Regions from separate parts of the Paraburkholderia sp. EG286B genome, predicted to be linked through region 1. Evidence: riboswitches for the same ligand, from Rfam matches in the RefSeq annotation. Region 1 holds a riboswitch; the other holds the start of a gene.
The links. A riboswitch is a leader RNA that binds a small molecule or an ion and turns the genes downstream of it on or off. The one in region 1 is predicted to bind manganese.
Positions count from the first base shown of each region.

Region 2: it holds a riboswitch for manganese, as region 1 does, so the genes downstream of both, AB4Y42_RS11700 (sodium:calcium antiporter) here and AB4Y42_RS10960 (TMEM165/GDT1 family protein) in region 1, are expected to answer to the same signal.

Region 1 is NZ_JBFRCF010000004.1:439,783-454,055, reverse strand. It holds gene xdhA (xanthine dehydrogenase small subunit) at 1-482, shown strand, start outside; gene xdhB (xanthine dehydrogenase molybdopterin binding subunit) at 479-2,863, shown strand; gene xdhC (xanthine dehydrogenase accessory protein XdhC) at 2,984-4,042, shown strand; gene AB4Y42_RS10970 (adenosine deaminase) at 4,083-5,144, shown strand; gene guaD (guanine deaminase) at 5,339-6,646, shown strand; yybP-ykoY riboswitch at 6,684-6,877, shown strand; gene AB4Y42_RS10960 (TMEM165/GDT1 family protein) at 6,932-7,504, shown strand; gene AB4Y42_RS10955 (DUF4136 domain-containing protein) at 7,588-8,286, opposite strand; gene pepN (aminopeptidase N) at 8,664-11,354, shown strand; gene AB4Y42_RS10945 (class 1 fructose-bisphosphatase) at 11,620-12,636, shown strand; tRNA gene AB4Y42_RS10940 (tRNA-Thr) at 12,703-12,778, shown strand; gene AB4Y42_RS10935 (LysR family transcriptional regulator) at 12,912-13,865, opposite strand; gene AB4Y42_RS10930 (aldo/keto reductase) at 13,983-14,273, shown strand, end outside.
Region 2 is NZ_JBFRCF010000005.1:28,890-43,162, forward strand. It holds gene AB4Y42_RS11665 (DUF4148 domain-containing protein) at 1-264, opposite strand, end outside; gene AB4Y42_RS11670 (response regulator transcription factor) at 316-990, opposite strand; gene AB4Y42_RS11675 (LysR family transcriptional regulator) at 1,028-2,047, opposite strand; gene AB4Y42_RS11680 (hypothetical protein) at 2,095-2,484, opposite strand; gene AB4Y42_RS11685 (MFS transporter) at 2,693-4,132, opposite strand; gene AB4Y42_RS11690 (TetR/AcrR family transcriptional regulator) at 4,178-4,780, opposite strand; gene AB4Y42_RS11695 (HPP family protein) at 4,945-6,033, shown strand; gene AB4Y42_RS11700 (sodium:calcium antiporter) at 6,052-7,050, opposite strand; yybP-ykoY riboswitch at 7,228-7,331, opposite strand; gene AB4Y42_RS11705 (porin) at 7,404-8,447, opposite strand; gene AB4Y42_RS11710 (class I SAM-dependent methyltransferase) at 8,753-9,436, shown strand; gene AB4Y42_RS11715 (VOC family protein) at 9,483-9,881, shown strand; gene ugpB (sn-glycerol-3-phosphate ABC transporter substrate-binding protein UgpB) at 10,088-11,434, shown strand; gene AB4Y42_RS11725 (IS4 family transposase) at 11,520-12,866, opposite strand; gene AB4Y42_RS11730 (acyl-CoA dehydrogenase) at 12,993-14,273, opposite strand, start outside.

The DNA of each region.
Region 1 (14,273 bases):
AGAACGCGCTCGAAGCCGGCGAATTCGTCGAAGCGGTCCGCGTGCCCCGGCCCGCGCCGACACTGCGCTTTCGCACCTACAAGGTCTCGAAACGCTACGACCAGGATATCTCGGCGGTATGCGCCGCATTTGCACTCGACGTGCGCGAGGACGGCACACTCGCGAGCGCGCGGATCGCCTACGGCGGCATGGCCGCGATCCCGCAGCGCGCCACGCACGCCGAAGCCGCGCTCACCGGCGCACGCTGGGACGAAGCCAGCGCCCAGCGCGCGATGGATGCGCTCGCCACCGACTATCAGCCGCTCACGGACATGCGCGCGAGCGGCGCGTACCGCCTGAAGGTCGCGCGCAATCTGCTGTGGCGCTGCTGGCTCGAAACGCGCGACGAGGCTCCGCTCGCGCTGTGCGACGTCAACGCGTTCGCTTTCACCGAAAGCGACGACGACGGCCTCGTCGACGCTGCCGCCGGAGTCACGCCATGAACGATCAGGCCGAAGCGCTCGTCATGCGCCCGCGGAAAGGCGATGAGCACGCCCACGAGCGCGCGCTCGGCGCGCCGCTGCCGCACGAATCCGCCGATGCACACGTGAGCGGCGAGGCGCGCTACACCGATGACATCCCCGAACTGCACGGCACCGTGCACGCGGCGCTCGGCCTTGCGCGCCATGCGCACGCGCGCATCGTCGCGCTGGATCTCGAACGCGTGCGCTCGTCGCCGGGTGTGCTTGCGGTGCTGACGGCCGCCGACATCCCCGGCGAGAACGACTGCGGCCCGGTCGTGCACGACGATCCGGTGCTCGCGAGCGACGTCGTGCAATATCTCGGGCAGCCCGTGTTCGCGGTGATCGCCACGAGCCACGAACTCGCGCGCCGCGCCGCGGCGCTCGCCGCGAGCGAAGACGTCGTGCGCTACGCGCCGCTCGAGCCCGTGCTCAGCATCGAAGAGGCCCGCACGCGCCAGCACTACGTGCTGCCGCCGCTGCGTCTCGTGCGCGGCGCGCCCGATGCGGCGCTCGCCGCTGCGCCGCATCGCCTCGCGGGCACGTTTGCCGTGGGCGGCCAGGAGCAGTTCTATCTCGAAGGCCAGGTGGCCTACGCGCTCCCGCAAGAGCAGACCGGCATGCTCGTCTACAGCTCGACGCAGCACCCGAGCGAAATGCAGCAGGTCGTCGCGCATCTGCTCGGCTGGCCCGCGCATCGCGTCGCCTGCGAATGCCGGCGCATGGGCGGCGGCTTCGGCGGCAAGGAATCGCAGTCGGCGCTGTTCGCGTGCGTCGCGGCGCTCGCGGCACACAAGCTGCAGCGCCCCGTGAAGCTGCGCGCGGATCGCGACGACGACTTCATGATCACCGGCAAGCGCCACGATGCGCTCTACACATACGAAGCGGGCTACGACGACGCAGGCAGGCTGCTCGGCGCGCGCGTGGAGATCGCGCTGCGCGCGGGCTATTCCGCCGATCTTTCGGGCGCGGTCGCCACGCGCGCGGTCTGTCACTTCGACAACGCCTACTTTCTGCCGGACGTCGAAATCGTCGCGCTCTGCTGCAAGACGAACACGCAGTCGAATACCGCGTTTCGCGGCTTCGGCGGCCCGCAAGGCGCGCTCGTGATGGAGGTGATGCTCGACGAGATCGCCCGGGCGCTGGGCCGCGATCCGCTCGATGTGCGGCGCGCGAACTATTACGGCAACGGCGAGCGCGACGTCACGCCTTACGGCCAGCGCGTGGAGGACAACGTGCTCGCGCCGCTCACCGACGAACTGCTCGCGTCGAGCCGCTATCACGAGCGCCGCGCGGCCATCGCCGCGTACAACCGCACGAGCCCCGTGCTCAAGCGCGGCCTGGCGCTCACGCCGGTCAAGTTCGGCATCTCGTTCAACGTGCCGCATCTGAACCAGGCGGGCGCGCTCGTGCATGTGTATCGCGACGGCTCGGTGCTCGTGAACCACGGCGGCACCGAAATGGGCCAGGGGCTCAACACCAAGGTCGCACAGGTCGTGGCGGGCACGCTCGGCTTGCCGCTCGCACGCGTGCGCGTGAGCGCCGCCGATACCTCGAAGGTCGCCAATACGTCGGCGACGGCGGCCTCGACGGGCAGCGACCTCAACGGCAAGGCCGCCGAGGATGCCGCGCTCACGATCCGCGCGCGCCTCGCCGCGTTCGCGGCGGCACAATACGGCTGCGCAGCCGAAGACGTCGCGTTCGACGATGGCCTGGTGCGAGCGAACGGCAAGGCGATCGCCTTTGGCGAATGCGTCGAACTCGCATACATGAAGCGTGTGCAACTGTGGTCCGATGGCTTCTATGCCACGCCCAAAGTGCATTGGGACGCGCGCACGCTCACCGGCCATCCGTTCTACTACTTCGCCTATGGCGCGGCGGTGTCCGAAGTGGTCGTCGACACGCTCACGGGCGAATGGAAGCTCGTGCGCGCCGATGTGCTGCACGACGCGGGCCAGTCGATCAATCCGGCCATCGATCTCGGCCAGGTGGAAGGCGGCTTCATTCAGGGCATGGGCTGGCTCACCACCGAGGAGCTTTGGTGGAACCGCGACGGACGGCTCATGACGCATGCCCCGTCCACTTACAAGATTCCGGCGGTAAGCGACACGCCAGAGGCGTTCGACGTGAAGCTCTATCGCAGCGGCGGCAACTGCAATGTCGAACCGACCGTGTTCCGCTCGAAGGCCGTGGGCGAGCCGCCGCTGCTGTTGCCGTTCTCGGTATTTCTCGCGATTCGCGACGCCGTGGGCGCGGCGGTGCCCGAGGCGCGCGAGGCCGCGCCGCTGCGCGCGCCCGCGACGCCTGAAGCAATTCTCGATGCGCTGGACGCGCTGCGGGAAAACCACCGCAAAATGGACTGACCGCGCGCGAACCTGCCGGCGCCTCGCACACTCCAACCGCGAAGCGCAGCCCGCGCGAAGCCACGAAGATTAACCGGCGGCACAGGCGAGAACGTGCCGCCCCGTAGGGAGAAGCGCCAGATGCAAACCTGGCTTTCCGATCTGCAGCAACTGCTCGCGCACGGCGACGCCGCCGTGCTGGTCACCGTTACGCGCGTCGAGGGATCGGCGCCGCGCGAGGCCGGCACGAAGATGATCGTCACGCGCGAAGCGGCCCGCCACACCATCGGCGGCGGCCACCTCGAATGGAAGGCCATCGAAATCGCGCGTCAGGTGCTGCGCGACGGCATGCGCACGCCGCACGCGCGGCGCCTCGAGCGCCTCGCGCTCGGGCCGAGCCTCGGCCAGTGCTGCGGCGGCGCCGTGGTGCTCGCGTTCGAGCGCCTCGACGTGGCCGACCTCGGCTGGCTCGCCACGCTCGCGCGCCGCCTCGCGGCAGGCGCGTCGACCGTGCGTAGCGTATCATTTCGCTCCTCGCGGAACGGGAGCCCGGAAGGTGAAGGCACCGCAGCCGATCCGGCCATGCTTTCCGAGCCGGAGCCGGGCGTGGAAGCGCCCGACTGCCTGCTGTGGGAAACGGGCGGCGCACTGCTCCTCACCGAAACCATCGCGCCGAACGACTTTCCCGTCGTGCTGTTCGGCGCGGGCCACGTGGGCGCAGCGCTCGTGCGCGTGCTCGGCACGCTGCCCTGCCGCGTGCTGTGGGTCGACGAGCGCGACGCCGCGTTTCCGACGCCCGAGGCGTTCGCGCTGCTGAACGCGCCCAACGTCGCGATCGACGCCAACGACGCGCCCGACGAAGCCGTCGACACGGCCCCGCCCGGCACGAGCTTCATCGTGATGACGCACGATCATTCGCGCGACCTCGATCTCGCCGAGCGCATCCTGCGCCGCGGCGACTTCGTGTTCTTCGGCATGATCGGCTCGCACACGAAGCGCAAGCAGTTCGAGCACCGGCTCGCCGCGCGCGGCATCGATCCCCTGCAGATCGCGCGCATGAACTGCCCGCTCGGCGTGGACGGCATCGTCGACAAGTCGCCCGAAGTCATCGCCGTGTCGGCCGCCGCGCAACTGCTGCAGGCGATCGAAGCGGCGAAGCGGGCGAGCGCGGCGCATGCCCCCGCCACCCATTCCGCGTGATGTCAAACACTGAAGAACCCGAAAGCTAATCGAACCGAACATGACGATCACGACCACCGCCAATACCGCCGCCAACGCAAAGGCGCTCGTCGACAAGGCCGCCAATGCGCCGAAGGCCGAGCTGCACATCCATATCGAAGGCTCGCTCGAACCCGAGCTGATCTTCGCGCTCGCCCAGCGCAACAATGTCAAGCTCGCCTACGACTCGATCGACGCGCTGCGCGCCGCCTACGCGTTCACCGACCTGCAGTCGTTCCTCGACATCTACTACGCGGGCGCGAGCGTGCTGCTCTCGGAGCAGGACTTCTACGACATGACGATGGCGTACTGCGAGCGCGCGCTCGCCGACAACGTCGTGCACACCGAAATTTTCTTCGATCCGCAGACGCATACCGAACGCGGCGTGCCGATCGAAACCGTGGTCGCTGGCATCGACCGCGCGCTTGCCGACGCCGAAAAGCGCGGCCTCACGAGCAAGCTGATCCTGTGCTTCCTGCGCCACCTGAGCGAAGCCGATGCGCTCGCCACCTTTGAAGCCGCGCGCCCGCTGTTCGAGCGCTATGCGCGCCTGATCGGCGTGGGCCTCGACTCGTCGGAGCGCGGTCATCCGCCTTCGAAATTCGAGCGCGTGTTCGAGAAGGCGCGGGCGTTGGGGCTGAAGCTCGTCGCGCACGCAGGCGAGGAAGGCCCGCCCTCCTATATTTACGAAGCGCTCGACCTGCTCAAGGTCGACCGCGTCGATCACGGCGTGCGCAGCATCGAAGACGCGGCGCTCGTCACGCGTCTGGCCGACACGCGCGTGGCGCTCACGGTGTGCCCGCTCTCGAACACCAAGCTGTGCGTGTTCGACGACATGACGCAGCACACGCTCAAGGCCCTGCTCGACAAGGGCGTCGCAGTGACCGTCAATTCCGACGATCCCGCCTACTTCGGCGGCTACGTCAACGAGAACTACCGCGCCATCATCGAAGCGCTCGAGCTCGACGACGACGAGGTGTACACGATCCTGCGCAACGGCTTCGAGGCTTCGTTCGTGACGCCCGAAGAGCGCGCCGCGCTGATCGCGAAGCTCGACGCGAACTGGAGTCGCGCAACGGCTTAGGGCCTGCACCCAGGCGCTAACTAAAAACGCGGACTCGTCCGCACAGCAAGCCCCAGCCCGGGCTGTCACACGAATCCGGTCCAGCGCGCGAGCGCCGGACCGTGGGCCCTTGCGCGCCGCAATTTCAGGAGCGGCATGCGTGATGCGGGGCATGCATTGGACGATTACCTGAATTTATCGGAGACGAAGTTCCCATGACTCAATCGGCTTACCGCGCAAAACTGTTGACGTTCACCGGCGACCCTGCGCAATCGTCCGACGCCGCTGTCTTTGACGAAGACGGCGTCGTGATCGTCGAAGACGGCCACGTGGTCGCCTCGGGCGCGTGGTCCGCGCTCAAGTCGCGCGTCGATGAAAACGCGACGGTCCACAATCTGCGCGACAAGCTGATCGTGCCTGGCTTCATCGACACGCACATCCACTATCCGCAGACTGACATGATCGCCTCGCCCGCGCCGGGTCTGCTGCCGTGGCTGAACACGTACACGTTCCCGACCGAGCGCGGCTTCGAAAACGAAGCGGTGGCGCAGGACACGGCGCGCTTTTTCGTCGACGAGCTGCTCGCCTGCGGCACGACCACGGCGCTCGTGTACTGCACCGTGCACAAGCAGTCCGCCGACGCGCTCTTTACCGCGAGCGAAGCGAAGAACCTGCGCATGGTCGCGGGCAAGGTGCTGATGGATCGCCATTGCCCCGAGTTCCTGCGCGACACGCCGCAAACGGGCTACGACGACAGCGCCGAGCTGATCGAGCGCTGGCACAACCGCGGGCGCCAGATGTACGCGCTCACGCCGCGCTTCGCGCCCACTTCGACCGAAGCGCAGCTCGAAGCGTGCGGCGCGCTCGCGAAGGCGCATGGCGACATCTTCATCCAGAGCCACGTGGCCGAGAACCCGGACGAGGTGAAGTGGGTCAAGGAACTGTTCCCGGGCCATCGCAGCTACCTCGACGTGTACGATCACTACGGACTCCTGCGCAAGCGGGCCGTGTACGGCCACTGCATCTGGCTCGACGATGAAGACCGCCGCCGCATGGCAGATACGGGCACGGTCGCGGCGCACTGCCCGACCTCGAACCTGTTCCTCGGCAGCGGCCTGTTCGACTTCGACAAGGCCGGCGAATCGTCGATGCCGGTGACGCTCGCCACCGACGTGGGCGGCGGCACCTCGTTCTCCATGCTGCAAACCATGAACGAGGCGCACAAGGTCGCGCGCATGGGCGGCCACCACCTCACGGCCACGCGCATGTTCTGGCTGGCGACAGCGGGCGCGGCGCAGGCGCTCGATCTCGCCGACAAGATCGGCACGCTCGCGCCCGGCAGCGAAGCGGACTTCGTCGTGCTCGACGCGCAGGCCACGCCGCTGCTCGCGCGGCGCACGGCACGCGCCGAATCGTTGGAAGAATTGCTGTTCGCGCTCGCCCTGCTCGGCGACGACCGCGCCGTGTTCGAGACCTACGCGGCAGGCAAGCGCGTGCACAGCCGCGCCGGCACGCGCCGCTGAAAGCCCCGCCCAGCGCGGGGTTGCAGGCAAAAGCGCGATACTATGATCCGCGCTTCATTGGGGAGTAGCCGCCTCGCATCGCGCCGCAGCGCCGGTCTTCGGATCCGGGGCTTGCCGCGCGCGAATTCGCGGGGGCGTCCGTCAACAGACCTGGCTTGTACGGCCATGGCGGACGCGGCCTTTGTCCCGGGCCTGGCGAGACCGATGACCCATGTCCGCCGCAACAGGGCCCGGCGGTTCGTGGGTCGTCGCTCGCAGACACACGGCCCGAGGATCCATCAGAACGTGAACCAAGCCTTCCTGGTCTCGGCCGGCGCAGTCGCGCTCGCCGAAATCGGCGACAAGACGCAGTTGCTCTCGCTCGTGCTCGCGGCGCGCTACCGCAGACCGCTGCCGATCATCCTCGGCGTGCTCGTCGCGACGCTCGTCAATCACTCGGGCGCGGGCGCGCTCGGCACGTGGCTCGGCGCGTTCGTGACGCCTGGCGTCATGCGCTGGGCGCTCGCCGCCTCGTTCGTCGCCATGGGGCTCTGGATCCTCGTACCGGACAAGCTCGATGAAGGCGAGGCGAACGTGAACCGCTCGCAGCTCGGCGTGTTCGGCGCCACGGTGGTGACCTTCTTTCTAGCGGAAATGGGCGACAAAACGCAGATCGCGACCGTGGCGCTCGCCGCGCGCTTTCACGACTTCTTCGGCGTGGTGGCGGGCACGACGCTCGGCATGATGATCGCCAATGTGCCCGCGATCCTGCTCGGCGACCGCTTCGCCCACAAGCTGCCGACGAAACTCGTGCATGCCGTTGCGGCGGTGCTGTTCGTCGTACTCGGCGTGCTCGCGATTCTGGGCGTGGGGTTCTGACGTGCCGTCGCGCATGGCATAAAAAAACGCGCCGGACAGAAGTTCCGACGCGTCGCCTGGTGGGCGGGCACGACGATGCGTGCCTATTTCGCCGGCGCGTTCCCCGTCGCGGCCGCACTGCCCTGCCCCGCACCCGCCGGAGCCGCAGCTGTCTCGTTCGGCGCGCCGCCATTCTTGCCGACCGGAATCTTGACCTCCGTGACCGTGCCGTTGGCCAGCGGGAAATTCCCCAGCGCGCTCTGCACGAGAAAGGGCATCACGCGTACGAGCGAGGGATCGTCGCCCGAAGTGCGCGCCTGCACGTTATAGACCTCCTTGCCGCTCGCCTTTTCCGTGATGCGAATCGCGAGCGCATGCGAATACACGGGATAGCTCTGGTTCACGTAGGCGGGCTGATAAGGTCCCCATGCGCCCCACGGGTTCCACGGCCCCCAGTACGGGCCCGGCCAGGGGTTGTAGAACACGGGCTGCGCGACCGTCACCGTGTCGGTGCGGCTGCCGTAGGCGAGGCCCACGAGATAGCGCGCCTGCGGCTCGGCCACGAGGCGGAATGCGTGCATGGCGAGCCCGTTGGCGACGAACTGCTCGTAGGTGCTCTGCTCGATGCTCTGGTTCTGCTCGGGGCTGCGTTTGAACGCGAAGGTGCGCGTGGCGTCACTGCCGCCGTCCCATGCGGAGAAGGCGGTCACCTGGCTCGTCACGTAGGTCGTGCAGCCGGAGAGCGTGAGGGCGAGCGCCGCCAGCATCAGGAGGGCGCGGCGGGTCCATCTGTCGTGCATCATGGTCTTCTCGTAGCAGGGTTGCTTCAGTTGGAAAAGTGCAGTCGTGGGGGCCGCTCTCTCCGATACGATCTTTGCGCCGCGCTTATTCCGTGTCCGATCCGTGCGCATTCCACGCCGGTCGTGTCCTGTTTTGCGTTCAGCCAGCTGCGCGGCAGGGCCTGATCATACTGACTCGTGGCGCGGCGCGAAAGTTCGGCGACCGGGCCCCGACGGACAAAGCGGCCCGAGCCTTTGTACAATGGGGCGATCCGCCGCGCTCCCGCGACGGCAGGCAGCGCCCGGCGGGCGCACACGCCGCCGCGGCCGGCCCATTCGATCCACACCGAGCGATCCACACCGATCGATCCACCCCGATCCGACACGCCCCTATCCAGACCATGTCCGATACCGCCACGCCCACCGTGATCCGCCGCGAAGACTACGCGCCGCCCGCGTTTCTGATCGATACCGTCGACCTCGAATTCGACCTCGTGCCCGAGCGCACGATCGTCAAGAGCACGTTGCGCGTGCGTCGCAATCCCGACGCGCAACCCACCTCGCACCTCGAACTCATGGGCGAGCAGCTCGAATTCATCGGCGCGGCGATCGACGGCAAGCCTTACGCGAATGTCCGCGCGCACGAACACGGGCTCACGATCGAGAACGTGCCCGAGGCCTTCGAGCTCACGCTCACCGGCGCGTGCGCGCCCGCCGCCAACACCACGCTCTCGGGCCTGTACGTGTCGAGCGGCAACTTCTTTACGCAGTGCGAGGCCGAAGGGTTTCGCCGCATCACCTGGTTCCTCGACCGGCCCGACGTGATGGCGACCTACACGGTCACGCTGCGCGCCGACAAGACCGCGTACCCGGTGCTGCTCTCGAACGGCAACCTGATCGCCGAAGGCGAGCTGCCCGATGGCCGTCACTATGCGAAATGGGAAGACCCGTTCCGCAAGCCGAGCTATCTGTTCGCGCTCGTGGCGGGCAAGCTCGTGGCGCTGGAAGAGCGCATCCAGAGCGGCTCGGGCAAGGAAAAGCTGCTGCAGGTCTGGGTCGAGCCGCACGATCTCGACAAGACGCGCCACGCGATGGACTCGCTCATCCACTCGATCCACTGGGACGAACAGCGCTTTGGCCTCGAACTCGATCTCGACCGCTTCATGATCGTCGCCGTGAGCGACTTCAACATGGGCGCGATGGAGAACAAGGGGCTCAACATCTTCAATACGAAGTACGTGCTCGCGAATCCGGAAACGGCCACCGATGTCGACTTCGCCAACATCGAGGCCGTGGTCGGCCACGAGTACTTCCACAACTGGACCGGCAACCGCGTGACCTGCCGCGACTGGTTCCAGCTGAGCCTGAAGGAAGGCCTCACGGTGTTCCGCGACCAGGAGTTCTCGGCGGCGATGTCGGGCGGCGACGAGAACGAGGCGGCGCGCGCGACCAAACGCATCGAAGACGTGCGCGTGCTGCGCCAGATGCAGTTCGCCGAAGACGCAGGCCCGATGGCACATCCGGTGCGCCCCGAGAGCTACGTCGAGATCAACAACTTTTACACGATGACCGTCTACGAAAAAGGCGCGGAAGTCGTGCGGATGTATCAGACGCTGCTCGGACGCGACGGCTTCCGCAAGGGCATGGACCTGTACTTCCAGCGCCACGACGGCCAGGCCGTGACCTGCAACGACTTCCGCGCCGCGATGGCCGACGCCAACGGCCGCGACCTCGCGCAATTCGAACGCTGGTATAGCCAGGCGGGCACGCCGCGCGTGAGCGTGAGCACGAGCTACGACGAAGGCACGCGCTGCTACAGCGTGACGCTCACGCAGGGCTACGCCAACGGCTCGCCCGCCGCGCGCGAAACGCAGAAGGGCCCGCTGCACATTCCGTTTGCAATCGGCCTGATCGGCGCGGACGGCGCGGACCTGCCGCTGCGCCTCGAAGGCGAAGCCGCCGCGCACGGCACGACGCGCGTGCTGGAGCTGACCGACACGCAGCAGACCTTCACGTTCGCCGACGTGATGGCCAAGCCCCTGCCCTCGCTGCTGCGCAACTTCTCGGCGCCGGTCATCGTCGACTACGACTACGGCAACGACGAACTCGCGTTCCTGCTCGCGCACGACAGCGATGCGTTCAATCGCTGGGAAGCGGGCCAGCGCCTCGCCACGCGGGAACTGCTCGCGCTCGCCGGACGCGCCGCCGCGGGCCAGCCGCTCGAAATCAACGACGCGCTCGTCGATGCGTTCCGCCGCGTGCTGACCGACGAATCGCTCTCGCCGTCGTTCCGCGAGCTGGCGCTCATGCTGCCCTCGGAAACGTATCTCGCCGAGCAGATGACCGAATCCGATCCGGCCGCCGTGCATGCCGCGCGCCAGTTCGTGCGCAAGCAACTGGCAACGGCGCTGCAAGGTGAATGGCTCGCCGCCTATGAGCGCAATATCACGCCGGGCGCGTACGAGCCGACGCCCGAGGGGGCTGGGCACCGCGGCTTGAAGAACCTCGCGCTCTCGTATCTCTCGGAGCTCGACGACTCCGCGCAAGCGGTGCGGCTCGCCACGGCGCAATACGACGCCGCGAACAACATGACCGACCGTTCGGCGGCGCTCTCGGCGCTGTTGAACGTGCAGGCGGCCACGGGCGGCGACGTCGCTCGCCGCGCGCTCGAAGACTTCTACGTACGCTTCGAGAAGGAACCGCTCGTGATCGACAAGTGGTTCGCGCTGCAAGCCACGCAACGGGGCACGGCGCAACGCCCGGCCATCGAGACGGTGCGCGCGCTCATGGGCCACCCGGCGTTCAACATCAAGAACCCGAACCGCGCACGCTCGCTGATCTTCAGCTTCTGCGCAGCGAACCCCGCGCAGTTCCATGCCGCCGACGGCTCGGGCTACGCATTCTGGGCCGACCAGGTGATCGCGCTCGACGCGCTCAATCCGCAGGTCGCGGCGCGCCTCGCCCGCAATCTCGAACTATGGCGCCGCTTCACGCCCGCGCTGCGTGACGCGATGCGCACGGCGCTCGAGCGCGTCGCCGCTGAGGCCAAATCGCGCGACGTACGCGAGATCGTCGAAAAAGCGCTGGCTTGATCAGACGAAACCGGACGAAGCGGCACACCACGCGCGGCGCCTGAGCAGCGCCGCGCGGCGACCCATGAACCGGCCGGCGCGCCGGTTTTTTTGCGCATTTTTTTCACGATTATTTTGGCGGTGCGCCGCGACCGGGCACCGCGCCCAAAGCCGCGCCAGCCAACCCGGCCGGGCCCCGGCGCTTTATTTTGCGCGGCTGTGCGGCGGGCGGTCACAGTCGAGCGGGTAGAATTGCGCTATTCCCAAGCGTATCCGGAGTACTGCAATGGCTTTGCAACGTCGCACCACCCTCACCAAGTACCTGATCGAGCAGCAGCGCCAGCACAGCAACCTGCCCGCCGACCTGCGTCTCCTGATCGAAGTCGTCGCGCGCGCGTGCAAGGCGATCAGCTTCAACGTCAGCAAGGGCGCGCTCGGTGACGCCCTCGGCACGGCCGGCAGCGAGAACGTCCAGGGCGAAGTGCAGAAGAACCTCGACATCCTCTCGAACGAGATCCTGCTCGACGCCAACGAATGGGGCGGCAACCTCGCCGCGATGGCCTCGGAGGAAATGGAAACGTTCTTCCCGATCCCGGCCAACTATCCGAAGGGCGAATACCTGCTCGTGTTCGATCCGCTCGACGGCTCGTCGAACATCGACGTGAACGTGTCGATTGGCACGATCTTCTCGGTGCTGCGCTGCCCGGACGGCCAGCAGGCGACCGAGGAATCGTTCCTGCAGCCCGGCACGAAGCAGGTCGCCGCGGGCTACGCCGTATACGGCCCGCAAACGGTGCTCGTGCTCACGACCGGCCACGGCGTGAACTGCTTCACGCTCGACCGCGAACTGGGCTCGTGGGTGCTCACGCAAAGCGACATGCGCATTCCGGAAGAGACGCGCGAATACGCGATCAATGCGTCGAACGCACGCCACTGGTATGAGCCGGTGCAGAAGTACATCGGCGAGCTGAACGCCGGCAAGGACGGCGCGCGCGGCGAGAACTTCAACATGCGCTGGATTGCCTCGATGGTCGCGGATGTGCACCGCATTCTGAACCGCGGCGGCATCTTCATGTACCCGGCCGACAAGCGCGATCCGTCGAAGCCCGGCAAGCTGCGCCTGATGTACGAAGCGAACCCGATGTCGTTCATCGTCGAACAGGCGGGCGGCATGGCGACCAACGGCGAAGAGCGCATTCTCGAGATCCAGCCGAAGAGCCTGCATGAGCGCGTCGCCGTATTCCTCGGCTCGAAGAACGAGGTCGAGCGCGTCACGCGCTACCACCACGAAGCGAAAAAATGAAAAAAGAGGAGGGAAGGGCTTGCATAGTTCGCGGGGACTTCCTATAATCTTTCTTCTCTGATGCACGCCGGAATAGCTCAGACGGTAGAGCAGCGCATTCGTAATGCGAAGGTCGGGGGTTCGATTCCTCTTTCCGGCACCAGGATTCAAGCAAAAAGCCCAGTCTTCGGACTGGGCTTTTTGCTTTGTGGCGTCGGCGCACGGCACTCCGTGCGCTGTGCCTAACCCCTTCGATCATCTGATCCCATCGCCCCACCTCGCGCTACGTGATGAGCTTAGGCGCCCTCACGCTTCTCGCGCAGAAAGTCGATGAACGCACGCAGCTTGGGCGGCAACTGCGCACGCCCGGCCGTATACAAATAGAACCCCGGGAACGATGCGCCCCACGGCTCGAGCACCGGCACGAGCCGGCCTTCCTCCAGCTGCGCACGCACGTAATCTTCGATCACGTGCAGCAGACCCACGCCCTGCTCGGCGGCACGCACCATCGTACGCAGATCGTTGGTCACGAAGCGGCCCTCGGTGACCACATCGAACACGCGCCCAGGATCCTCCGGCTGCGCGAACTCCCAGCGGTAGACGCCGCCCGGCGCGAAGCGATAGTGCAGGCAATCATGCGCGGCGAGGTCGTCTGGGGTGACGGGCCGAGCGCGACGCTCGAAGTATGCCGGCGAGCCCACCACGACGATGCGAATCGGCCCGCCGATCGGCACCGCCATCATGCCCGGCGCAACCGATTCCCCCAGGCGGATCCCGGCATCGAAGCCGTCGCCGACCAGATCGGCGAAACCGTCGTCGAGCGCGAGTTCGAGCTTGATCTGCGGATAGCGCGCCATGAATTCCGCGAGGTGCGGCATGACGAGCAACTCGCTCGCCACGCGCGGCAGGTTGATGCGCAGCGTGCCGGCCGGGGCGTCGCGCGAGGCGTCGAGTGCATCGAACGCCGCCTCGATCTGTGAGAGTGCGGGCTGAACGCGCGCGAGCAACTGCGCGCCCGCCTCGGTCAGCGCGACTCGGCGCGTCGTGCGATTGAAGAGCCTCACGCCGAGCTGCGCTTCGAGCGCCCGCACCGTTTGCGAAAGCGCCGAAGTCGAGAAGCCCGCGGCGGAGGCCGCACGCGTGAAGCTGCCATGGCGAGCGACAGCAGCCACCGCCAGCAGTGCGGGCAGGCGTCCCGCCAGTCCCGACGTGGCGGGCGGCGCGAACGGTGGCGTGGAAACCGGGTCCATGTTGCCTCCATTGTGAAGCCTGGCTTCACAGTGCTTTCAGCTGAGCCCGATTTTTCCACAAAAAGGAATAGCGCCAGATGAGTTCGCGTTCGCCATTCACTCTTTGAGGAAACCGCCATGAAACTCGCTAGCTACACCCTGCTCGGCCGCTCGGGCCTGCGCGTCAGCCCCATCGCCCTCGGCACGATGACGTTCGGCACCGAATGGGGCTGGGGCGCCGACGAAGCCACCGCACAGCGACTCTTCGACCTCTATGTCGATGCAGGCGGCAATTTCATCGACACCGCCGACCTCTATACAGAAGGCACGAGCGAAACCTGGGTGGGGCGCTTCGCGGCGGCGCGCGGTCTGCGTGAGCGGCTCGTCATCGCCACCAAGTATTCGTACAACGCGCAAGCGGGCAATCCG
Region 2 (14,273 bases), on a different contig from region 1:
GTTCAGGTACGCAAGCTGACCGTCCTGCTCCGCCTGAACGAGCTCGTGGTACACCTCGGCACGCGTCTTTTCATGGACCGGTTGCCCATAAGGGGGTACCCATCCGCCGGGCGCAACGGTGGGGGCCGTGTCGTTCGCCGCGACCTGGGTGGCTGCCGCGGGCTGGTTGGCCTGTGTGCCGGCTGCGGGTGCCGAAGTCTGTGCAAAAGCGGACGTGGCGGTGACGACACCGGCGAGCGCAGCGATGATCATGAGAGCCTTCATGTAACTAGTCCAATGGAAGCAGAAAGAACGGCGGCAATGTTGAAGATCGCGTCAGCCGAGCAGATAACCCGAGCCGCGTATCGTGCGGATCAGCGAGGGTTGGCCCGGTGTATCCACGCGGTTGCGCAGGCGTCCCACGTGCACGTCGACGAGATTGGTGCCCGGGTCGAAGCGGCCGCCCCACACGCCTTCGAAGATCATGGTGCGCGTGAGCACCTGGCCCGCATGGCGCATCATGAATTCGAGCACGCGCAGCTCGGTGGGGCGCAGGCGCAGCACCTTGTCGCGGCAACTGAGCCGGCGCTTGACGAGATCGAGTTCGAGCGGGCCCACACGCAGTACGGTTTCCGTCGTCGTGGGGCGCGTGCGCCGGCGCACCAGCGCTTCGACACGGGCGGACATCTCGTCGATCGAAAACGGCCGTGTGAGGTAGTCGTCGCAGCCGGCCCGCAGGCCCTGGATGCGCTCCTCCACACCGGTGGTCGAACTCATCACGATCACCGGTGTTTCGATCCCCACGCCGCGCATGGTGGTGACGATCGTGAGACCGTCGAGATCGGGCAGGCGCCGCTCGAGCGCGACGACGTCATAGTCGCCCGCCATCACCATCGCTATGCCCTCGCGGCCCGAGCGGGCAACGTCGACGGTAAAGCCGGTCGAGGCGAGCGTGGGCACGACGGTTCGCTCGGTAACGGCGTCGTCTTCAATGGTTAGTATTCTGGGCATAGCTTTACACGTGTGACGAAGAGAACAGAAAGCCGCATCAGGCAACCGCGCGCAGCGGCGCCGGCGCGGACCGCGTCTGCGCCACGTGCGTGCGGAACTGCTCCACGGCGAAGTCGATGAAACTGCGGATCTTCATCGTGAGGTAATTGCGGCCGGAATAGACGATCGAGATGTGCTGCACGCCGCCGTTCACGTCGAACGCGTTGAGCACGGGCAAGAGCGCACCGCGCGCGAGGTCGTTGGCGACGAGAGGCAGCGGCAGCAGCGCGATGCCCATGTCGGCGAGCGCGGCGGCGCGCACGGTAGCGTAGCCGTTGGCGGTCATCGGGCCGTTCACGTTGATGCGCTGCACGCCCTCGGCGTTCGAGAACTCCCAGTGGCGCGGCGCATCGGAAACCGCGAGCAGGCCGTGGTCGGCCAGGTCGGCGGGATCGCGCGGCATGCCGTGGCGCGCGAGCCAGGCGGGCGTGGCCACCAGCATCTCCTCGATCGAGGTGAGCTTGCGGCTCACGAGCGAGGCATTCACGCTCTGGCGGTCGGTCGCGAAGCAGACGTCGAAGCCGCCTTCGATCAGGTCGATGTGCGTGTCGTACGCCGTCACGTCGAATTCCACGCGCGGGTTGACTGCGCGATACGCACCGAGCACCGCGGGCAGTCCCGAGCTTGCAAACACGGCGGGCGCGGCGATGCGCAGCACGCCGCTAGGGTCGCGCGTGGCGCGCACGAGTTCCGATTCGACTTCATCGAGCTTCTCGATCACGGCGCGACAGCCATCGAGATAGAGGCGTCCGGCTTCGGTGAGCGAAAGGCTGCGCGTGGAGCGGTTCAGGAGGCGCATGTTCAGGTGCGCTTCGAGCATGCAGACGCTGCGCGTGACGGCCGCGGCCGACATGCCGAGCTGCTTGCCGGCAAGGTTGAAGCTGCTCAGATCGCGACGACGCGCGTAAAGACGCGCATGGCTTGGAGCTGGTTCATGGGCGATAGTCCTGCGCTGACGCGCCGCCACGAGGGCGAGCGCGGGCATCGACGCCGCGCATGGCGGCGACGTTTCATCCACGCTACGTGCGTGGTCAGACGGGAAGAATGAGTGGGCCGGCAGCGCGCCTAATTGGGCAGCGCTTGCGCATAGGCATGCGCTTCGTGCTGCGCGGCGGCTTCGTGGGCCGAGAGTGCGGCCTTGAGCCGATGCAGGCTTTCGGTGGGAATGGCGAAACCCGCCCAGCCAAGGCCGGTATGGCGTAGAAACACCACGGTGCCGTCGAAGAGAGGATTGCGTTCCGTGTACCAGCTCGGATCGATCTCGAGCACATACTGATGCGAGCGCAAAGGTTGCTCGGGAACCGCCGGCTGCATGAGCGCGCGCAGCTTGCTGAGTTCCTCGATCAGACCGTCCACATCGGGCGCGTCGAGCAGGGCGGCTTGACCGCCGACCTTCACGCACACCGCGTGCTGGCCGTATTCGTTGACGAGTTCGATCGACATCGGCTTTTGCATGTTGCGTTCCTCGCAGTGCTGAAACTGGAAGGCATTATCGGTGCCCAATCGGAACGCATGCTTTAAGTTGCGGCGCACTCCAGATGAAAACTAATTTAGAAAGCGACGATCCGCTTTCCCGTCATAGCGGCATGGCGCACAGGCCGTGTTAGTCACGCGTCCCGATGCATGGCCATCGCTTCATGCAGGCGCAATCGAAGCACGTATTTCACACGTGTTGTTTGCGCAATTGCGGCACGGGATTATTGCGGCCGCCGGCGAGAAACGCTGCAACGAAAAGCAGCATGCCGATAATCGCAACGGTCGTCGCGAACGCGCGAGCCACCTGCGCGCTGCTCGCATCCGGCCCGGCAAGCGCAAAAAACAGGCCGCCGAGCAGCGCCACTGCGAGCGCGGCACTCACCTGCAAGAACGAGCTGACGAGCCCGGCGGCAAGACCGGACCAGCGTCGATCGACACATTCGACATTGCGCCTGACGAGCGCGGGCAGCGCCACGCCCTGGCCGAAACCGATCAGAAAGAGCGACGCGCTCAGCGCGTGCAGATGTTCGTCGTGAACAAGCATGGCAGTCCAAAATAATCCGCAGCCCTCGATCGCCATGCCGGCAGCCGCCGAACGATGCCCGAAAAGTCGCGCGATCAGCGGATTGAGCAGCGGCCCGACCAGAAAGCCGACGCCCAGTGGCAGAATACGCAAGCCGACTTCGAGCGGTGCGAGCCCGAGCGCACGCTGTACGTAAATCGCGAACATCATGAAGAACGGTGCGAGCGAATAGAAGAAGAGCGTGGCAACGAGCCCGCGCACGAGACCAGGCGCGGCGAAGATGACGGGCGGCACGAGCGCATCGCGCCCGGCGGACGCGACGCGCGCCTCGTAGCGCCAGAAGATCGCGAACAGGGGCGCGGCGGCAATGAGCGACACCCACGTCCAGACCGGCCAGCCGCGCTCGCGGCCTTCGATCAGCGGCACGACGAGCGCAGCCAGCGCCACGGCGAGCAGGACCATGCCGCCGGGATCGAGCTTCGCGGGGTGGTTCGAGCGGCTTTCACGCACGAGCCAGTACGCCGCAGGCGCGGCCGCCATCACGACTGGCAGGTTGATGAGAAAGATGCTGCGCCAGCCGAGCCCGAACACGTTGGCCGAAACGAGCACGCCGCCGAGCGCCTGGCCGGCGACCGCTGCGATCCCATAGGCGGCACCAAAGAGACTGAGCGCAAGCCCCTTCTGGTGCGCCGGAAAGAGCGCATGGATCGACGCCAGCGCCTGAGGCGCCATGACGGCCGCGGCGGCGCCCTGAAGGATGCGTCCCGTCACCAGCGCAGCGGGCGAGCTGGCGAACCCGCACACGGCCGAAGCCGCTGCGAACGCGAGGATCCCTACGAGGAAGATGCGTCGCCGTCCGTACAGGTCGCCGAGCCGGCCGCCCGTAATGAGAAAGATTGCGTAGGTCGCCGCATAGGCCGAAATCACCAGCTGCGCGATGTCGGCGCTGGCATGCAGGTCGGCCTGCATCGACGGCAGCGCGACGTTGACGATGAAGAAGTCGAGCGGCGGCAACAGCGTGCCCATCAGCAGCACCGTCAACGCCCACCAGGTGCGCGCGCCCGCTCGCGTGGGCGGCATTTCCACAGTCGAAAGGTTCGTCATGCGGCCTCCATATGGAACCATTCAGTTCCCAATTAAGCAAAAAAACTAGCGGATGGCGCCGAGCGCGATTTCAGCGATTGCATCCATCGCATTCTCGCCGGCGTCGGTCTTGCCCAGCACGCGCATGCCTTCGATCGTGCAGAGCAGGAAGCGCGCGAGATCGTCGGCATTCTGGCCGGCGGCCAGTTCGCCCGCGGCCTGGCCACGCCGGATCGCGCCGGCGAGCAGCGCCTGCATGCGCGTGAACATGTCCGTGACGCGGGCTTTCACCTCGGCGTCGAAGGGCAGACACTCGGTGGCGGCGGCTGTCACCGGGCAGCCAGCAAGCCCTTCGAGGCCGGCGGAAAGGCGCACGTAATGACGCAGCGCCTCGCGCAGCGCGGTGCGCGCCGAGGCGTGCCGCAGGTTGCGCGTGAGCCGAGCGATACCGCGCTCGGTGTAGAAGTCGAGCGCCGCGAGAAAGAGCTGGTGCTTGTCGCCGAACGCCTTGTAGAGGCTGCCGCGCGAGAGTTGCGTCCCTTCGATCAGGTCGGGCAGCGACGTTGCCGCATAGCCGCGCGCGCGAAATACCTCTAGCGCGTTCTGCACGGCTTCCTGCTCGTCGAATTCGCGTGGACGGCCGGGGCCAGAACGGGTATCGGGTTTCATGTCGTTATTGTAGACCAAACGATTCCGAATTGCCGAGAAAAAACACGCGCGGCGAATCCAAACATGCATACAGGATGAATTATATGTACGCACAGAAATATCAATTGTTGATATTCGGCGTGCGTCGGTAATCTGGCCGACATACCGACCAGCCCGCCCCAGCTATGTCCCGCATCGCGCTCATCGAATGGTTGACGAGTTTCGTGCCCAACCCGGCCGCGCCGCAATGGCGCGAGCGGGGGCGGCGCTGTGCCGGAGCGTTGATCGGCATCGCGTTCACGGGACTCGCAACCCATGTGATGTTCGGCGCGGCGGGCGACATCCCGCTGCTCGTGGCGCCCATGGGCGCGTCCGCGGTGCTGCTGTTCGGCGCGTCGGACAGCCCGCTTGCGCAACCGTGGTCGATTCTCGGCGGCAACTTCGTCTCCGCGCTGGTGGGCGTGGCGTGCGCGCAATGGATCGCGTCGCCGGTCGCGGCGGCTTCCGTGGCGGTGGCGCTCGCGATCTGCGCGATGTTCCTGTGCCGCTGCGTGCATCCGCCTTCAGGCGCGGTCGCGCTGACCGCCGTGCTCGGCGGCCCCGCTGTTCATGCGCTCGGCTTTCACTTCGTGCTCGCGCCGATCGTGTTCCAGTCCTTTGCGTTGCTCAGTGCGGCGCTCGCTTTCCACGCGCTGACCGGGCACCGCTATCCGCGCGCCGCATTTCGTCCCACGCCGGAAGCCGCTGCCGCGCCGCTTGCCGCGCTCTCGCAACATCTGCTCGAGCCGCTGGATTTTCCGCAAAAGTCGTTCGAACAACTAACTTGCGAGGAAATCATGTCGATTGGCTGTCCCGCCGTGCCAGCGACCATGGGCGCGCGGGCGGCGCACGAGATGTTCCGCCGCCACGGTGCTTCGACGCTGCCCGTGGTCGATGCGATGGATCGCGTGGTCGGCGTCGTCACGCATCACGCGCTCGGCGACCTCGCACCGGCGGCTGGCCTCAAGCGTATCTGGAACTCGCTGCGCCGCGCGGTGCTGCGCGAGTCGGCGCGCGTGGAAGAAACGGTGGAAGCCGTGATGGCGGCCGGCGTGCACGCGGTCCATCGGGCCACGCCGCTCGCGCATCTGGTACCGATCTTCATCGAGCACGCCTACCACGACATTCCGGTGATGGACGATGCGCGGCGGCTGGTCGGCGTGGTCAGGCATTCGGACATGATCCGCTGGCTCCATCACCACGCGGGCGCCGCCCAGGCCGCCGCGGCAGCCTGAGCCTGGCGCCCGGCCGCGTCACACCACGAACAGCAACGCCGCGAACACCGCATAGAGCCAGCCGACATGCGTGAGCTGACGGCTGCGTACCTTCGGCGCACGAAACGCCCACTGCAGGAACAGGATGGCGACCATCGTCGTCACGGCCGCGAGAATCGAAGGCGTGCCGAGATGCCATGGCGTGAAGAAGAGGCCGAACGCCGTGGGAATAGTGGCCTGAATCATCATCGCGCCGCTGATGTTCGCCAGTGCCAGCCGCTCCTTGCCCTGGCGCACCCAGATGATCGCGTTCATGATCTCGGGCAGCTCGGTGGCGATCGGGCTGAACAACACGGCGGTCAACTGCGGGCTCAGGCCAAGCCACGGTCCCACGGCGCCGATCTGCTGCACGAACAGATGCGAGGCCGCGAAGATCACCGCGAGCGCGCCCAGCGTCTGCAGCAGAATCCACACCATGGCCGGATTGTCGTCGTGCGGGCGCAGCTTCAGCGGCTCGAGATCGGCTTCCACCTCGCCGCTATCTTCAGCGGAAAGCTCCTTCCAGCAGTAGAACGCGTAGGCCGAGAGAAACGCGATCCCCAGTATCGGCTTGAAGCTGAACACCACGAGCCCGAGCGCGATCTTCGCGACGAAGATCGCGAGGAACCAGAGCTGGTCGCGGCGCAGACGGCGCGTATTGACGTCGACGGTAGCCGCGCGCTCGCGGCCCACGCGCTTCGCCGTCGCAAGCAACGCGAAGCCCACCACGGCATAGGCGATCGTGCTGAGCGCGAGCGGCCCGCCAATCGCGGCGCCTACGCCAATTTCCTTGTGCGCGGGATCGCCGCCGAAAGCGACGGCAACGAGCGTGACCACGCTCTCGGGCAGCGCGGTGCCGAATGCGGCGAGGATCGTGCCGGTGGCGGTTTGCGTGACCTTGAGCTTGTGGCCGAGCCACTCGACGCTATTGACGAAGGTCTCGCAGGACAGGTAGATGATGCCGGCCGCGGCAACGAGCAAGGCGAACGTCAAGATCATGACGAACGCCCCGTGGCGCAAATGAGGGGGTGATGGGGGGCGAGACGAGTCATTGTTATTGCCGTGATGTGCGAGCCGGGCACCGAAACCATGACGTATCCCTTCGCCCGGCCCGGGTGAAAGGGAAAACGTCATAGGTCTCGTCAGGCCGCGCTATTGCAGCGATTCGCTGCAATGATCCGCAATACGGCTGCCGGCGCCATGGTGCAGGGGCACCAATTATGTTGACGGCGGCGCAACGCCAAAGCCGGCGTTGCAGACTACTCCCCTAAGACAGGGGGCGATTATAGCCGAAGTTCATGGCGGCGAGCGATTTCCAGCGTGCCCGCCGCGCGCGCCTCGCACAACGCGAATCAGAACTTGTGACGCAGCCCGACCATGACCATCGCCTGCTCGTCGTTGCTTGCATCGTTGCCGAAGTCGCCGAACGAGGCGACCGCGTTGACGAACTCGCCCGTATCGGCGTCGATCGTCTTGCCCGAAGCCTTCTGGTAGCCCGCGAGCGCGTAGATATCGGTGCGCTCCGAGAGGAAGTAGTCGCCGCCCAGGCTGAACTGGTTGTAGCTCGCGTCCACGCTGTTGCCGTGCCCCTTGGTGTAGTTGTAGCCGAAGCCCACGAGCGCGACCGGCGTGACCTGATAGTTGATGAAGGCTTGGCCCGTGTTGAACTTCGTGTTGCTGTTCGCGCCGTACGCGCTCTGGTAGTTCGCGTACTCGACATTGCTGTACGCGAGGCCCGCCGTCACCGCCCCATACGTGTAGTCGCCGGCCGCGCGAATGATTTGCAGCGAATTCGCGGAGACGAAGCCGCCCGTAATGGCGGCGGAATCCACGTTGACGTCGTTGTTCGGATTCAGGCCGTCGAACGTCGCGGCCGTGCCGCCGTTGCTGTTGGCCTTGAAATAGCCCGCGCCGAAGCCGAACGGACCATGGTTGTATGCGGCCGCCACGGCCCACGTCTGCCCCGCGCCGGTGCTGCCCGGCTGGCCGCCGAACGCGTACATCGCGCTCATCTGCAGGCCACCGAAGTTGGGGCTCGCATACTTGATCGAGTTGCTGGTGCGGTAGCTGTTGTCGTAGTTGTCCATGTCGCCGGGCGTGGCGAACGCGGAGCCGAATGCGCCGTCGTTGGTGAGCGGCTGCAGCAGGTCGATGAGCGGGTCGTACTGGCGGCCGAGCGTGACGCTGCCCGCAGTGCTCGAATTGAGGCCGACCATGGCCGTGCGGCCGAACAGGCGGCCGCCCTGGCCCTGCTTGCCGTTGTCGACGTTGAAACCGCTTTCGAGCTTGAAGATCGCCGAGAGGCCGTTGCCGAGGTCCTCGGTGCCGCGCAGGCCCCAGAGGTTCGGCGACATGTTGCCGGACATCATCTGGAACGTCCCGCCCGAGCCGCGCATCGCGGCAAGTCAACGTCGGCTCACACCATCTCATTCATGAAATCACGCATGCTTTCTTATGTGTTGCGCGCTGCTCTGTGCGCTACGGTCGCCGCTGCCTTCTCAGGATGCGCGAACCTGCATCCGCAGCCCAACGGTCCCGGGGATTGCGTCGGGCCGGCCGGCTTCTGCGTGCCGTTCTTCAGTTCGTAATTCGCGACACCGGTCCTCCTGCCGTCGAGTTGGCGCGCCGTTCCGGGTCTCCGGCGGCGCGCATAATACGCGTTTCGGTGGCACAACCACGATCTGCGTTGACAAGGAGACCCATGAGTCGCGATATCCGCACCGACGCCGAAGTCCTCGCATCATGGCAGCGCAACGCGACGCCCTGGATCGCGGCCGTGCGCGGCGGCGAGATCGCGAGCCGCCGGCTCGTGACCGACGCAGCGGTGCTCGACGCCGTGCTCGCGTGCGCGCCGCGCAGCGTGATCGATCTCGGCTGCGGCGAAGGCTGGCTCGCGCTGGCGCTCGCGCGCCGCGGCGTCACCGTCACGGGCGTCGACGCGGTGCCCGAACTCGTGGAGTCTGCGCGCGCGGCGGGGCTCACGGACTGCCGCCTGCTAACCTACGAGCAGGTCGCGCAGGGCGCACTACCCTGCCGCGCCGATGCGGTGGTGTGCAACTTCTCGCTCATCGGCTCGACCAGTGTCGATGCTTTGCTGCGCGCGGCGCCCACGTTGCTGGCGCCGCAAGGCACGCTCATCGTGCAGACGCTGCATCCACTCGTGGCATGCGGCGACGAACCCTATGTCGACGGCTGGCGCGCCGGATCGTGGGCCGGATTCAGCAGTGCGTTTCGCGATGCGCCGCCGTGGTACTTTCGCACGCTCGAAAGCTGGATCGCCTTGCTCGACGAGAGCGGTTTCGACTTGCGTGCGATGCGCGAGCCGCTCGACCCGCGCAGCGGCAAGCCGGCTTCTGTCCTGTTCATGGCGCAGCGGCGCGATTGACACCAACCCGCGCGCCGCTGCAAACGAGGAGGCAAAGACGATGGCGATGATTTCTCACGTGTACATCGGCGTGAACGATTTCGAGCAGGCATTTACGTTCTATTCCCCGCTCATGCAGGCGCTGGGTTTCGTGCTGAAATTCCGCGAGCCCGACTACCCCTGGGCGGGCTGGATGGAGCCGGGCGTGCCGCGGCCGCTCTTCCTCGTCGGCCGGCCGTGGGACGGCAACGCCTCGCAACCCGGCAACGGCCAGATGGTCGCGCTGCTCGCGCCTTCGCGCGCGGCAGTCGACGCCGCCTACGCCGCCGCGCTCGCGCACGGCGGCACCGACGAAGGCGCGCACGGCCTGCGCCCGCACTATCACCCGAACTACTACGGCGCGTACTTTTGCGACCCCGAAGGCAACAAGCTCTGCGTCTGTTGCCACGATGCCGTGGACCATTGATACGCCGCGGCACGAGCCATCACACGGGCGTCCCAATCGCTGTGCTACCCTTGCGCTGCCTTGGGCCGAGGGTGCCGTGCGCGCGACCGCCGGCGGACGGCCCGATGTATCGAAGTCGAAAATCGAAGTCCTGAACCAAAGTCCCGCGCCGCGCCTCAACGCGCGCATGTGCAGGGACAACGATCAATAACAGGAAGAAGACCCAGATGAAAAAGCACGAGATACAACGCGCGGGTTCGCGCGGCCGCTTGCGCGCGCTGATCGCCGCCGTGGTGCTGGCAGGCGGCGCGCAAGCCGCGCATGCTGCCACGGAAATCCAGTTCTGGCATGCCATGGAGTCCCAGCTTGGCGAGCGCGTGAACGCGATCGCGGAGCAATTCAACGCGTCGCAGAGCGAATACAAGATCGTGCCCGTCTTCAAGGGCACCTACGACCAGACGCTCGCCGCCGGCATCGCGGCCTATCGCAGCGGCGATGCGCCCGCCATCCTGCAGGTGTACGAAGTCGGCACCGCCACGATGATGAACGCGAAGAAGGCCGTGCTGCCCGTGTACGACGTGATGAAGACCGCCGGCGTGCCGCTCGACGAAAAGGCCTTCGTGCCGACCATCGCGAGCTACTACAGCGACGCGAAGACGGGCCATCTGGTGTCGATGCCGTTCAACAGCTCGACCCCCGTGCTTTACTACAATCGCGACGCCTTCAAGAAGGCCGGCCTGCCCGACGCGCCGCCGAAAACCTGGCCCGAAGTCGCCGAAGCGGCCGCGAAGCTCAAGGCCTCGGGCATGAGCTGCGGCTTCACCACCGGCTGGCAGGGCTGGATCCAGATCGAGAACTACAGCGCGTGGCAAGGCGCACCGATCGCGACGCGCAACAATGGCTTCGACGGCCTCGATGCGCAACTCGAAATCAACAAGCCGCTGCAGGTCGCGCACATCGCCTTCCTGCAGAACATGGCGAAGCAGGGCACCTTCACCTATGTGGGCCGCAAGGATGAAGCCACCGCGAAGTTCTATAGCGGCGACTGCGGCATCATGATGGGCTCGTCGGGCGCGCTGGCGAACGTACAGCAGTATGCGAAGTTCAAGTTCGGCACCGGCATGATGCCGTACGACCCGAGCGTGAAGGGCGCGCCGCAGAACGCCATCATCGGCGGGGCGAGCCTGTGGGTGCTGGGCGGCAAGAACCCCGAGGTCTACAAGGGCGTGGCGAAGTTCCTCGCGTACCTGAGCTCGCCGGCCGTGGCCGCGAAGTGGCATCAGGACACGGGCTATCTGCCGGTGACGAAGGCCGCGTACGAACTCACGCAGCAACAGGGCTTCTACGCGTCGCATCCGGGCGCCGACACGGCCACGAAACAGATGCTCAACAAGCCGCCGCTGCCGTGGACCAAGGGCCTGCGCCTTGGCAACATGCCGCAGATCCGCACGATCGTGGACGAGGAACTCGAACAGGTCTGGACGGGCGCGAAGACGCCGCAGCAGGCGCTCGATTCGGCCAACTCGCGCGGCAACGATCTGCTCAGGCGCTTCGAGCAGCAGGCGGCGAACTGACGGTCCAACGCATGTGATGTGATCCGATGCCTCGGGCGAGGTATCGGGCAGCGCCCCAAAAGGCCGACGCGAGTCCTAATGCCGTTCAGTTAAGGTCCCGTTTCAGGTTCCGAACGGTGTAGCGGAAAGGTCTGGACTTGACGGCCCGGGCGCAAGAGCGCCCGGGCCGTTTTTTGTTGGCAAGCTGCTTGAGCCGTTCGCGCAGGCGTACAAGCAGCGCAGGAAGTTTGCCGTACGAGCGTGTCACCGCTGCCCATGACATCTCATACTGAATCGTATGAAACGCGCGGATGAAGCTCAGGTCTGCGGGTGTGCGTCCGGCCTCAAGCGCGGCCCTCGCCACCTCCAGGCGAATCAGGTTGTAGGCAATCAGCGCGCCCCAGAACTCCTGGTAGACGCCCTCGACGGTCTGGCTGCGAAGGGTCAGCGCCATCCCCAGCATCGACTGCTTCAATTCCCGGTAGCTGGTCTCGACCTGCCAGCGACGCGCGTAGCAGGACACGATCTCCGCTGCCTTGAACTGCTCCCGATCACACAGGGAACTGAGCAATACCCGTTGCCGGCCACGCGCATCGACGGCAAGCACGGCGCGGGCTTGCCAGAACTCAGGCAGTTCCGGACAGGCCTTTCGCGCCTGCGGCGAGACGCGCATGCGCACCAACTGGTCGCCGGGCTCGCCGCTGAGCACCTCCCAGCGCGTATTGGACTTGGCTGGAATGATGAAATGCCGGTTTGCGCCGCCCGAGACCGGGTTGCACAGCAGTTGGGCTGACAGAAACCCTTTGTCGAACACCGTAATGGAGTTCTGCGGCACCCGCGCAACAAGCTGGCGCGCCGAGATCATCTCGTTCACGTCGTAAGGGCCGAATTCGACGTCGCGCACCAGGTGGGTGGAAATGGCAGTAAGCGTGACTGCGCGCAACTGGGGGTAGCTGCCGACCCGGTCATGCGCGGCTGTGGACGACCCGAAATGCTCGCGGTTGACGGCACTGTCGGCCGTGCGCAGCGTGGTGCCGTCCATTGCGAACAGCGAGAATCCCTTGAAGAGGTAATGCGCCTGATCCTGCACAGACCAGTTCCTGGCGCATTCGTGAAAGAGCCACGCCAGGGGCGCCGCGCCAGTGCGCTGTCGAGCCTGGGCGATGGCGCTCTTGCTGACAAATGACGCATCGGGTGCGGGAAGCGCAAGCCCCAGTGCGTCAACGACCTCGCTGACTGACTGATGCCGGTATAGCGCCAGGGCGATCACCAGCCACACCACCTGCTGCGCAGGCAGACGGCGACGCCGGATGCTGGCGCTGCCGCTAGCCTGGACCGCCTGCTCAATCCATTCGTATGGCAGATGCTGTCCCAGCCTATCCCATTCGAATGGCGGGTGCGCTTCGACAAGCAGGGGAAGGGCGTCAACCAGCATGGCGACGAAAGTTAACATCGCCGCGACGTGTTTACAACCCCTTTGCTCCACCAACAAAAATGCCGTTCAGTTGCTTAACTGAACGGCATTACGACGCGAGTCCGGTCTTTTGGGGCGTTTTACTTTCGCTCCGTGATCGCGGCTTTAGAACCACGCGTCCTGCATGTCGAGCGTAGTGCGGTCGAGCGAGGCGAGCAAATCGAACTGCGCGCCTGTTTTCGGCAACTCCCATGCGAAGAAGTAGGCGGCCGCAGCGAGCTTGCCGCGATAGAAGTCCGCCTCCTCGCCGCTTGCCTGAGTGGGCGCTGCGAGTGCCGCGCGTGCCACGAGCGCCTGTTCGAGCCACACCCAGGCCAGCACCACGTGGCCGAACACTTCCAGGTACACCGAAGCATTGGCGAGTGTCACCGCCGGGTCGCCTGCTGCCCACAACTGCCCCGTGACTTGCGTGAGCCGCTCGAGTGCGGCTGCGAGCGCGTTCGCTTGGGTGGCCTCGTCTGCCGCGCCCGAAGCGTGTGCGCGTTCGAGCGTGGCCTGCACGCGCGCCACGAAAATCTTGAGCGCCGCGCCATCCTTGATGACGACCTTGCGGCCGAGCAGGTCGAGCCCCTGAATGCCGTGCGTGCCTTCGTGGATCGGATTGAGACGGTTGTCGCGATAGAACTGTTCGACGTTGTACTCGCGCGTGTAGCCATAGCCGCCGTGCACCTGGATGGCGAGATCGTTGGCTGCGAGACACCATTGCGAAGGCCAGCTCTTCGCGATGGGCGTGAGCAGGTCCAGCAGCAGCGAGAGCGGCTCGCGTTCCGCGCCGCTGGCGGCACCCGCTTCGTCCACGAGTTTGGCGCACCAGAGGTTGAGCGCGAGCGCGCCTTCGACATAGCTCTTTTGCGCGAGCAGCATGCGGCGCACGTCGGCGTGCTCCACGAGCCTCACCTGCGGCGAAGCCGGATCTTTGCCCGCCGCGCCCACGGGACGCCCTTGCGGACGGTTGCGCGCGTAATCGAGCGCATGCAGATAGCCGGTGTAGCCGAGCATCGTCGCGCCGAGCCCGACGCCAATGCGCGCCTCGTTCATCATGTGGAACATGTATGCGAGCCCCTGATGCGGCTCGCCCACGAGATAGCCGATCGCGCCCGCCCGGCCGCCCGGCGTGTGCCGCGTGCCCTCGCCGAAATTCAGCAGGCAGTTCGTCGTGCCGCGATAGCCCATCTTGTGATTGAGGCCCGCGAGCACGACGTCGTTGCGTTCGTCGCGCGAGCCGTCCTCGTTCACGAGGTACTTCGGCACGACGAACAGCGAGATGCCTTTGACCCCCGCAATGAGCTTGCCGTCGGGACCGGGGATCTTGGCGAGCACGAGGTGCACGATGTTCTCGGCCAGCTCGTGCTCGCCGCCTGAGATCCACATCTTGTTGCCACGCAG